DNA from 2 places in the Nitrobacter hamburgensis X14 genome. Region 1 is predicted to be linked to the other one. Evidence: riboswitches for the same ligand, from Rfam matches in the RefSeq annotation. Region 1 holds a riboswitch; the other holds the start of a gene.
The links. Region 1 has a riboswitch for S-adenosylmethionine ahead of metX (homoserine O-acetyltransferase MetX). Riboswitches for the same ligand answer to the same signal wherever they lie in the genome.
Positions count from the first base shown of each region.

Region 1 (5,321 bases):
CGACGACCGCCAACGAACACACCGCCAGTGCCAGGATACGCGGCAGCCGGCGAAACGCAACTAACTGAAACATACATGCACCCCTGTGACACCCTCCGGTGTCGCGCGATCCTTAACAAAGAATCACCGTACCCGCCTAAAAAGGTTAAATATGTCTAAAACATGGCGTCGATACGATAATTTCACGTCAAAGAAGTCGCACGCTGTATTGCGACAGGAATATCGGCACGCGAAAACATGGCTGAACGGCACTAAACGCAGAACACACCCACGCACGTTTTCGTCTGTCGTCGTTTTACTTCCCATGTCTACGACTAACCATCGGCAAACAATCCTCTTCATGGAATCGACATGCCGTGACGCCGCGACCAAAGACAACGCGCGCCTCTCCTTCGAGGAAACCGGCACCGGCATGCCGGTCCTGTTCGTGCACGATTTCGCCGCGAGGCTTCCAACAGCCATGCAAGCCGGGAGCGGAGCGCGACTTCTCGCGCAAACGCCGCAGCATCACTGACCCGGCGCGGTAGGATATTCCGTATCGGACAGTTCCTGCTACGAGGACTTCCGCGACGATGCGATCGCAATCCTCGACGATCTCAAGACCAAGACCGCGCGTCGGTCAGCCGCTGGCGCTCACCGAGGTGATCTGTCGGTGGGGGCGTATTCGTCCCTGCAAGTCGGCATCAAGGCGCCGAAGCGCGCGCTGTCCTGACACGCACCGGCGCCGGCTCGGGATATGAGGCGGCGAAGCCCGACCAAGGTCCGCGCCGAGTGCCGCCGAAGCACCAAGCAACTTGAAACAGCAGGCGCTGCCGGCTTCGCGAACGACTATGGCCACCGGCCGGGCCAGAGCGTTTTCGAGCGAAGTGGGTGCCGTTCGCGGGAAGAAAGCGCGTCAAATCAAAATAATAGAGACCGCTTCTGATTCCATCAGAAGCGAAAACGCTCCAGGTGGCGTTCGGGATCAGGGACCGGTCGATGTTTGCTACTCGTTCTTCTCTCCTCGGCTGAGCAGAAACACGCCCTGCTCCCCGAACATGTTCCAGAACCACCACGGCGCGTTGAACCGCAGCGGCCGGCCGTAAAGATCGAGCGCGACCGCACGCTCCATCTTGACGTTGATCTCGCCGCAGAGCTGGACGAAATCCTTGATGGTGCAGAAATGGATGTTCGGCGTATCGTACCACGTCGCCGGCAGGTTGTCCGTGCGCGGCATGTGGCCGCCGACCAGAAGCTGAACACGCATCTTCCAGTAGCCGAAATTCGGGAACGATACGATGGCGCGGCGGCCGATCCGCAACAGATTTTCCAGCACCGCCTTGGGCTGCCGCGTCGCCTGCAGGGTCTGCGACAGGATCACATAGTCGAAGGCGTCGTCGGGATAGTTGACGAGGTCGGTGTCGGCGTCGCCCTGCACCACCGCGAGCCCCTTGGCGACGCAGTGATTGACGCCCTCGCGCGACAGTTCGATGCCGCGGCCGTCGATGCCGCGTGTCTCGAGCAACTGCAAAAGGTCACCGTCGCCGCAGCCAACGTCCAGGACCTTCGAATTGGGCGCGATCATCTCGGCCAGCAGGAGATGATCGCCGCGATAGCAGCCGCCCGTCAGCGGCGCGACGTCATTCAGCGGCAGGGTCGGTTGCTCGACGCTCATGTCACTCACCTGCGGCCGCCAGACCGCGGGTCTTTCCCGCCGATACCAGGAACGCATGCGCGATGTCGAAAAATTCGGGAAGGTCGAGCAGGAAGGCGTCGTGGCCGCGATCGGTCTCGATCTCCGCGAACGAGACCCGCGCGCCGCCGGCATTGAGCGCATGTACGGTTGCGCGCGATTCGGAGGTCGGGAACAACCAGTCGCTCGTGAACGACACCACGCAGAACCGTGTCCGCGTATCGCGAAACGCGGCGGCCAGCACGCCGTTATGATCGGCCGCGATGTCGAAATAATCCATCGCCCGCGTCAGATAGAGATAGCTGTTGGCGTCGAAGCGCTCGACGAACGACGACCCCTGGTGGCGCAAATAGCTCTCCACCTGAAAATCCGCGTCGAACGAAAACGTCGGCAGATCGCGATCCTGCATCCGCCGTCCGAACTTGCGATGCAGCGCCGCGTCCGACAGGTAGGTAATGTGCGCGGCCATCCGCGCCACGCCGAGACCCCGGTGCGGATAGGTGCCCTGCTCGACATAGCGGCCGTCGCGCCAGTCGGGGTCGGCCATCACCGCCTGCCGTCCCAACTCGTGAAACGCGATGTTCTGCGCGGAGTGGCGCGTGCTGCATGCGATCGGCAGCGCCGAAAACACGCGCTGCGGATAGGCGACGCACCACTGCAGCACCTGCATGCCGCCCATGGAACCGCCGACCACGGAAAACAGCGTGTCAATGCCGAGGCGATCGATCAGCATGGCCTGCGCGCGCACCATGTCGGGGATGGTGATGACCGGAAAATCCAGCCCCCATACCGTGCCGGTTGCAGGATTGGTCGAGGCGGGACCGGTCGAACCCATGCAGCCGCCGATCACGTTCGAGCAGATTACAAAATACTTGTCGGTGTCGAGCGGTTTGCCGGGCCCCACCAGGGTCACCCACCAGCCGGGCTTGCCGGTGACCGGATGAACGTTGGCGACATGCTGATCCCCGGTCAGCGCATGGCAGACCAGGATGGCGTTGGACTTTCCGGCGTTGAGTTCGCCGTAGGTCTGATAGGCGATCTGGAAAGGCGCGAGATCGATGCCGCAATCGAGCGGCAGCGGTTGATCGCCGGCGAACATCGCGACCTGCGAGGTGGGATGGTCTGCTTCCTGGGCTCGATACTCGGCGTGAGCCGGGGTCGGTACCGATTGCGCGTTTACCATCCTGACACTGACCTCCTCCGAGGCTTCGAAGAAACCGCGGATTACAGGCCATAAAAAACCGGCCTGAACATGGGTTCGGCCGGGATCAGGATTTTGCTGTCCCCGGCCTGTTTAGCGAGTTGTTTAACGTGGCTGCAAGCCGGCCGGCTCAAATGACCACGGAATGATCGGAACCTAATCCTAGATGCCTTTTTCGTCAAGATAAGGCCCATGCAGCCGCGACTCTGACGATCGCAGACCCAGGCGGGCCATGTTTTCTTTGCTTTCGTACGCCTTCTTTCCTATCAATGCGGCCCGTGGTGGAACTAAGCGCGGCCGACGAATTACCCATGACCAAGGCACCCCCGGCGCCGCCCTCGCTCGACGAGCTGCGCAAAGAGATCGACGCCATCGACGAGCAGGTTCACAGCCTGCTGATGCGACGCGGCGACATCATCGACCGCCTGATCTCGGTGAAGCAGACCCAGGAAATCGGCTCCGCGTTCCGCCCGGCGCGCGAAGCCGACATGATGCGCCGTCTGGCGCAGCGTCATCGCGGCATCCTGCCGCTCGACACCGTCGAGAGCATCTGGCGCGTCATCATCTCGACCTTCACCTACGTGCAGGCGCCGTTTTCGCTGCATGCCGATCTATCGCTCGGCGAATCCGCGATGCGGGATTCCGCACGCTTCCACTTCGGCTTCACGGTGCCCTTTGTGCCGCATTTCAATGCGCAGGCGGCCGTGGAGGCCGTGGCGAATTCGAAAGGCGACCTTGCCCTGGTCTCGGCGACCTCGAGCCGTGCGCCATGGTGGCTCGCGCTTGAGACCGAGGGCGCGCCGAAAATCATCGCCCGCCTGCCCTTCATCGAGCGCGCCGACCATCCGGCTACGCTGCCGGTGTTCGTGGTCTCGCGCGTCGCCGACAATGCACGGGTCACTGAAGTGGAGACCTGGAGCGTGCGCGTGTCCGGCTGGAATGCCGATACCGCCCGTGCGCTGTCGCCGCTCGCCGAGATCGTTGCCGTGCCCGATACCGCCTTCGACGGCGCTGCGCTGCTGGTGTCCGTCACTGGAGGCACCAGCCTCGACACGATAAAATCGGCGCTGTTTGAGGCGGGCGCATCGGTCCGTTCGACGGCCCTCGTCGGCAGCCACGCAACACGCTATACGATGCCTTCCAGCGGGGCGTCCAAAAGTTAAGTCCCGCTAGCGCGTATTCCGCAAAAGCGGGATACCGGTTTTGCGATCGAATACGCGCGAGCTATTGATCAAGAGGATTTTCTTACGGCTAACCGGATTCCACTTAGCCGGAAAATGCTCTAGTCCGGAGTCCATGATGTCCCGACCGGTGCCGAATCCCGGCATTCTCGATATTGCGCCCTATACGCCCGGCAAGAGCCCGGTGCCGGAAGCGGGCCGCAAGGTGTTCAAGCTGTCAGCCAACGAAACGCCGTTCGGCCCCTCGCCGAAAGCGATGGACGCTTATCGCAATGCCGTGGCGCATCTTCAGGACTATCCGGAAGGCACCTCGCGCGTGCTGCGTGAAGCCATCGGGCGCGCCTACGGCCTCGACCCCGACCGCATCATCTGCGGCGCGGGATCAGACGAAATCCTCAATCTGCTGGCGCACGTCTATCTCAGCCACGGCGACGAAGCGGTTTCGACCACGCACAGTTTTCTGGTGTATCCGATCGCAACCACCGCAAACGGCGCGGAAAACGTCGTCGCGCCGGAGGTCGACTACACCGCCGACGTCGACGCGATCCTTCAGCGGGTGACGCCGAAGACGAAAATGGTCTGGCTCGCGAATCCGAACAACCCGACCGGCACCTATCTGCCGTTCGACGAGATCAAGCGGTTGCACGGCGGGTTGCCGCCGCATGTGCTGCTGGTGCTCGACGCCGCCTATTCGGATTATGTGTCGCGCAACGACTACGAGCTCGGCATCGAACTGGCGGCGACCACCGGCAACACGGTGCTGACGCACACATTCTCCAAGATCCACGGCCTTGCCGCGCTACGGATCGGCTGGATGTTCGGCCCGGCGCACGTCGTCGATGCGGTGAACCGGATTCGCGGACCGTTCAACGTCTCGACGCCGGCGATGCTTGCGGCCGCGGCCGCGATCGGAGACACCGCACACGTCCAGATGTCGAAGGTTCACACGGAAAAGTGGCGCAACTGGCTGACGGACGAAGTGACAAAGCTCGGCCTCAAGGTGACGCCGAGCGTGACCAACTTCATCCTGATCCACTTCCCGACGACGAAGGGCAAGACCGCGTCTGAGGCCGACGCGTTCCTGACCAAACGCGGCCTCGTGCTGCGCGCGCTCGACAATTACGGTCTGCCGAATGCCCTGCGCATGACCATCGGCACCGAGGAAGCCAACCGCCTGGTGGCGGACGGCTTGCGCGACTTCATGGCGCAGAAATGACCGCAGCGCCCTTATTCCAGCGGGTCGCGCTGATCGGCTTCGGCCTCATCG
Region 1 is NC_007964.1:742,928-748,248, reverse strand. Features, by position in the region: gene NHAM_RS03525 (TIGR02594 family protein) at 1-73, opposite strand, end outside; gene NHAM_RS27430 (hypothetical protein) at 341-514, shown strand; gene metW (methionine biosynthesis protein MetW) at 986-1,654, opposite strand; gene metX (homoserine O-acetyltransferase MetX) at 1,656-2,855, opposite strand; SAM riboswitch at 2,946-3,025, opposite strand; gene NHAM_RS03510 (chorismate mutase) at 3,185-4,036, shown strand; gene NHAM_RS03505 (pyridoxal phosphate-dependent aminotransferase) at 4,173-5,270, shown strand; gene NHAM_RS03500 (prephenate/arogenate dehydrogenase family protein) at 5,267-5,321, shown strand, end outside.

Region 2 (5,321 bases), 510 kb from region 1:
ATCACGATGATTTGTGGATCGAATCGATCCGAAATCATGAACGCGATCGATTCCAATATTTTGAGAAGCAGGATGCGGGCGGAAAACCGCTGCACAATTTCCTCATCCCACAACTAGCCGCCGCTTGCGAAGCTGCGCGCCACCCCGTCGCAATAACCGCTTTCCGCCTCCGGTTCGCTACACCCGGAAATGCTTCGACAGCTTGAGGCCCTGGGCCTGATAGCTGGAGCCGATGCGCTGGCCGTAGATCGCGTCGGGCCGCGCCAGCATCTTCTCATAGACGAGACGGCCGACGATCTGGCCATGCTCGAGAATGAACGGCACCTCGCGCGAGCGCACCTCCAGCACCGCGCGCGAACCCTGTCCGCCGGCGCCGGCATAACCGAAGCCGGGATCGAAGAAGCCGGCATAATGCACCCGGAATTCGCCGACCAGCGGATCGAACGGCACCATTTCCGCGGCGTAATCGGGCGGCACCTGCACCGCTTCTTTTGATGCGAGGATGTAGAACTCGCCGGGATCGAGGATCAGGCTGCCGTCCGGCCGCGCCGCGATCGGCTCCCAGAACTCGCCGACCGCATAGCGGCCGCGGCGATCGATATCGATCACGCCGGTATGACGCTTGGCGCGGTAGCCGACAAAGCCGTCGGCGTTCTCGCCGGAGAGATCGACGCTGAGCGCTACGCCGTTGGCGAACTCGGTGTCGTCGCTATCGACCAGCCTCTCTCGTGCATGCAGCGCATCGAGCTCGTCGGCATCGAGAATGGCGTCGCCGCTGCGGAAGCGGACCTGCGACAGCCGCGATCCCTCGCGCAGCAACACCGGAAACGTCTTCGGACTGATTTCCGCATAAAGCGGGCCGTGATAGCCGGCGCCGATCATGTCGAAGCGCCGGGTGCCGTCGGCGATCACGCGGGTGAACACGTCGAGCCGCCCGGTCGAGCTTTTCGGGTTGGCGGCGGCGACGATCTCGGGCGGCAGCGCCAGGCTCTCCAGCAGCGGCACGATATAGACGCAGTTGGTTTCCAGCACCGCGCCGTCGGACAGATCGATTTCGTGCAGCTTCAACTCGTCGATGCGCTCCGCCACCGTTGCGCCCGGCCCGGGCAGAAAACTGGCGCGCACCCGATAGGCCATGGCGCCGAGCCGCAGATCGAGACTCGCCGGCTGGATCTGGCTCTCGACGAATGGGTATTCCGGCAGGATCAGCCCCGCGTCCGCCATCGCCGCGATCATGCGGTCGGGCAGAATGCCATTGGCGTCTGGAGGAAGCGTGAATGGCACGATGTCGTCCTCGCGGCTCTCGCCAATAGGCCCTGATAACAGACGCTTTACCGGTTGTCCGATGGCTGGCGGTCTGGTTCTAACATTCGCGTCCCGTTTCAGCGAGTGTCTTTGCGAATGTCAACTCGTTGGCTTGACGGAAAGCACATGCCGGATTAGGCATGACCTGTCCCGTGGTGATTTGAGCCGGCCGGCTTGCAGCCACGTTAAATAAGTTGCTAAACAGGCCGGGGACAATGTGATCCCGGCCTGTGGATTTTTCCAGGCCGGTTTTTTTGTGACCGTTTTTCAAGGCGGTCGCGCAGGAGGTCACATGTCGCAGTCTTCGCCCACCGCCCAATATCGTACTGAAACCCGGCTGGTTCATTCCGGAACGATGCGCTCGCAGTTCGCCGAGACCTCGGAAGCACTGTTCCTGACCCAGGGCTATATCTACGACACCGCCGAACAGTGCGAGGCGCGGTTCAAGGGCGAGGACCCGGGTTTCATCTACTCGCGCTACTCCAACCCGACCGTCGCCATGTTCGAGCAGCGCATGGCCGAACTGGAAGGTGCGGAAGCGGCGCGCGCCACCGCGACAGGCATGGCGGCGGTGACGACCGCGATGCTCGCGCCCTTGAGGGCCGGCGATCACGTCGTCGCGGCCAAGGCCTTGTTCGGCTCCTGCCGCTATGTGGTAGAGGATCTGCTGCCGCGCTACGGTATCGAGTCCACGCTGGTCGACGGCCTCGATCTCGAGCAGTGGCGCAAGGCGATGAGGCCGAACACGAAAAGCTGCTTCATCGAAAGCCCGACCAACCCGACGCTCGACGTGCTCGACATCGGCGGTATCGCCGAGATCGCGCATCAGGCCGGCGCGCGGCTGATCGTCGACAATGTGTTCGCGACGCCGATCTGGCAAAGTCCGCTGGCGCTCGGCGCTGACATCGTGGTGTATTCGGCGACCAAGCACATCGACGGTCAGGGACGAACGCTCGGCGGCGTCATCCTGTGCTCGAACGCCTTCGTCCAGGAGCACCTGCAAACCTTTATACGCCAGACCGGGCCGTCGATCTCGCCGTTCAACGCCTGGGTTCTCCTGAAAGGGTTGGAGACGCTCGGCGTCCGCGTGCGCCAGCAGACCGAGAGCGCCGCCGCGATCGCGGATGCGCTGGCGTCGCATCCGAAAGTGTCCCGCCTCATCTATCCCGGCCGGCCGGACCATCCGCAGGCGGCGCTCGTGAAAAAGCAGATGCGCGCCGGCTCGACGCTGATCGGATTCGAGGTCAAGGGCGGCAAGGCGGGCGCTTTCCGCTGTCTCAACGCGCTCAAGCTCGCGCGCATCTCGAACAACCTCGGCGACGCCAAGAGCCTCGTGACCCACCCGGCGACCACCACCCACCAGCGGCTCGCCCCGGAGGTCCGCGTCGGCCTGGGCATCGGCGAAGGCTTCATCCGCTATTCGGCCGGCCTCGAACACAAGGACGACCTGATCGAGGATCTCGTCGCCGCGCTGGAGACGGTGTGATGTTTTTTCGTCATTGCGAGCGAAGCGAAGCAATCCAGATGTATGTCATGTAAAGAACCTGGATTGCTTCGTCGCTTCACTCCTCGCAATGACGAAGGGTCCGTTACAACGGCCGGAAGGCCGTCGCCGCCTGCGGCGGGCTGACGCCGGCCTGGACCTGGTCCACCGACTGGATGATGTCATCGCCGAGCAACTGGGCGAAACAGGCGTAACCCCAGTCGTTCATGTGCAGGCCGTCTTTGGTCACGAAGGTGTCGAACGGCAGCGACTGCCGATCGTGCCAGTCGCGCATGACCTCGAAGCGCGGAAAAATCCCGACGTGCCTGTGGTGCGCGACCCTGCTCAGCAGACTGACCATCCTGCCGGCGTTCTCGCCCCTGGCATTGACGGCGGGCGCGTATTGCGGATCGACCAGAACCAGATCGGCGCCCGAGGCCTGAATGGTCGCGACGCCGGCTTCGACGGTTTTCGCGGTGCTCGCGGGATCGAGATTGCGCAGCACCGCGTTGGTGCCGACCTGCCAGATCACCATGTCCGGCTTGGCATCGATCACTTCCGATCGCAGCCGCTTCATCATTTCGGGCGCGTCCTCGCCGCCCCTGCCGCGATTGATCACGGTAATAGCGGCCGCTGGATACTTGCGGTGCAACCGGGCCGCCAGCCGGTTCGGATAAGTGAATTCGGGTGACGTCGCGCCGTACCCTTGCGTCGATGACGAGCCGAAGGCGACGATGACGACCGGTTTGTTGGCGGCAAGCTTGGCCGCCACATGCGGCAGCGACCCCATCGACTGCGAGACGCCCTTCGGCGGCAGACAGGGGACGCGGTTGAAGATGTCGCGAGGGCGGTCCGCAACGGCCTTGACCTTGTCGGTCGCCTTTCCTGACAGGTTCTGCGTCGGCGTGCCGGAACGCGCAGCCGCAACGCCGGATGAAGCCGGTGCGGACAGGCCCGCGCTGCCCGTCGGCCGCGCCGTGGCGTTTGCCGGCGCGGTTTGCGCGACCACGGTCGAGGTCGATGTGCCCATCACCATGATCGCCAGCGCAGCCAGGACGGCGGTTGTGGAGAAGCGGCTGTGGATCGTCATTAGCGCCGGGTCCCGAGTTCGGCAGGATTGATATGAGCGGTATCGATCACGAATGTGGACAAGGCCCGGCCGAGACAATTGTGAACGCGTTTGGCCAGATCGGCACCGCGCACCGGGCTGAACAAATCGAATTCGCCGCTTTCATTCCAATGGTTCATGATCGCAAACCGGTCGAACAGCGGAACGTCGTGCTGCTGCGCCACCACCCGCATGTTGTCGATATAGGAGGTCGGTGAAACCATGGTTTCCGTACGCGGGCTGTATTGCATATTCATCAGGACGACGTCAGTCCCGGCATTCTGCAATGCAGTTACGCCGTGGTCGATGGCATCGTGAAAGGTGTCGTCATCGACGGAGCGGATCGCATCGACGGTGCCGGTCTGCCACACCACCAGGGTCGGCTTTTTCGCCAGTGCGAGCTTGCCGAGGCCGGGCGCGATATCCTCGGCGGTCTTCCGGGGCTCCAGTTCCACGGACACGTTCACGGTGATGCCCGGCAATTTCTCGCGAAGCGCCGCCTGCAATCTCGCGGGATAGGCGTCGCCCTCCGCCCCCGGAATGGTTGAGGAACGGCTGCCCACAACCAGGATATCGAGCGGGCCGCCCGCCTTGACCGCCGAGGCGACCCGGGTCAGCGGTCTGTCGCTGGTCAGCAGATAGGCCGGAACGTCGCAGCTCCTGGGGGGATCATCGGCGCGCGCGAAGGCACTGGCCGTCAGACCGGCCAGCAGCAGCAAGACCGACGTCCAGCCGGCCCTCATGCTCCTCCTCCTGCAAGATCCGCGTCGCCGTCGGCGGATTTGGCACGACTTCCACCCTTGCCGGCAACCTTTTTGTACCATGAAAATACCCATGCGGCGCCGGACATAATGAGAATTCCGCAAAGACTGATGACGAAATGAAGCCCGGCGCCGCCGGACGCCTCGGCCAGAATGAATTGCCCGGCAAAGGCCAGGAAGACGCCGATGCAGAAAATCTCCAGTGAGTGCTGGCCGCACAGGACCAGCGGCCGCAGCCACGGCGAGGTCAGCCCGGGCCAGTCCCTGGGCAGGAAGTGGACGGTCAGCGCGGCCAGCGCCAGAAAATGGGCGAAGCGCAGCACGTCGAGATTGGTCTTGTCGATCGGATACATCCACTGCTCGACGATGCCCGGCATCAAATGGTTGAGCTGCGGCACATGCCAGGTCAGCGTCGTGTAGAAGGCAAACAGCAGATAGGCGGCGCAAATCCAGAGCGTGACCGGCGACGAAAGGATGCGCGACATGCGCTTGGCGCCTCCCAGCGCGCACCACGCGCCGAACACGAACAGCAGTTGCCAGGCGAACGGATTGAAGAACCAGACCCCGTTGGGATAGGCCGGCAGCGCCAGATCGAATTGCCAGGTGAGCGCATAAAGACCCGCCGACAACGCCAGCCCAAGATCGGCCCTGCGCTGCATCAGTG
Region 2 is NC_007964.1:237,889-243,209, forward strand. Features, by position in the region: gene NHAM_RS01105 (2'-deoxycytidine 5'-triphosphate deaminase) at 178-1,284, opposite strand; SAM riboswitch at 1,448-1,527, shown strand; gene NHAM_RS01110 (O-succinylhomoserine sulfhydrylase) at 1,598-2,791, shown strand; gene NHAM_RS01115 (SGNH/GDSL hydrolase family protein) at 2,895-3,878, opposite strand; gene NHAM_RS01120 (SGNH/GDSL hydrolase family protein) at 3,878-4,639, opposite strand; gene NHAM_RS01125 (OpgC family protein) at 4,636-5,321, opposite strand, start outside.
Region 2: it holds a riboswitch for S-adenosylmethionine, as region 1 does, so the genes downstream of both, NHAM_RS01110 (O-succinylhomoserine sulfhydrylase) here and metX (homoserine O-acetyltransferase MetX) in region 1, are expected to answer to the same signal.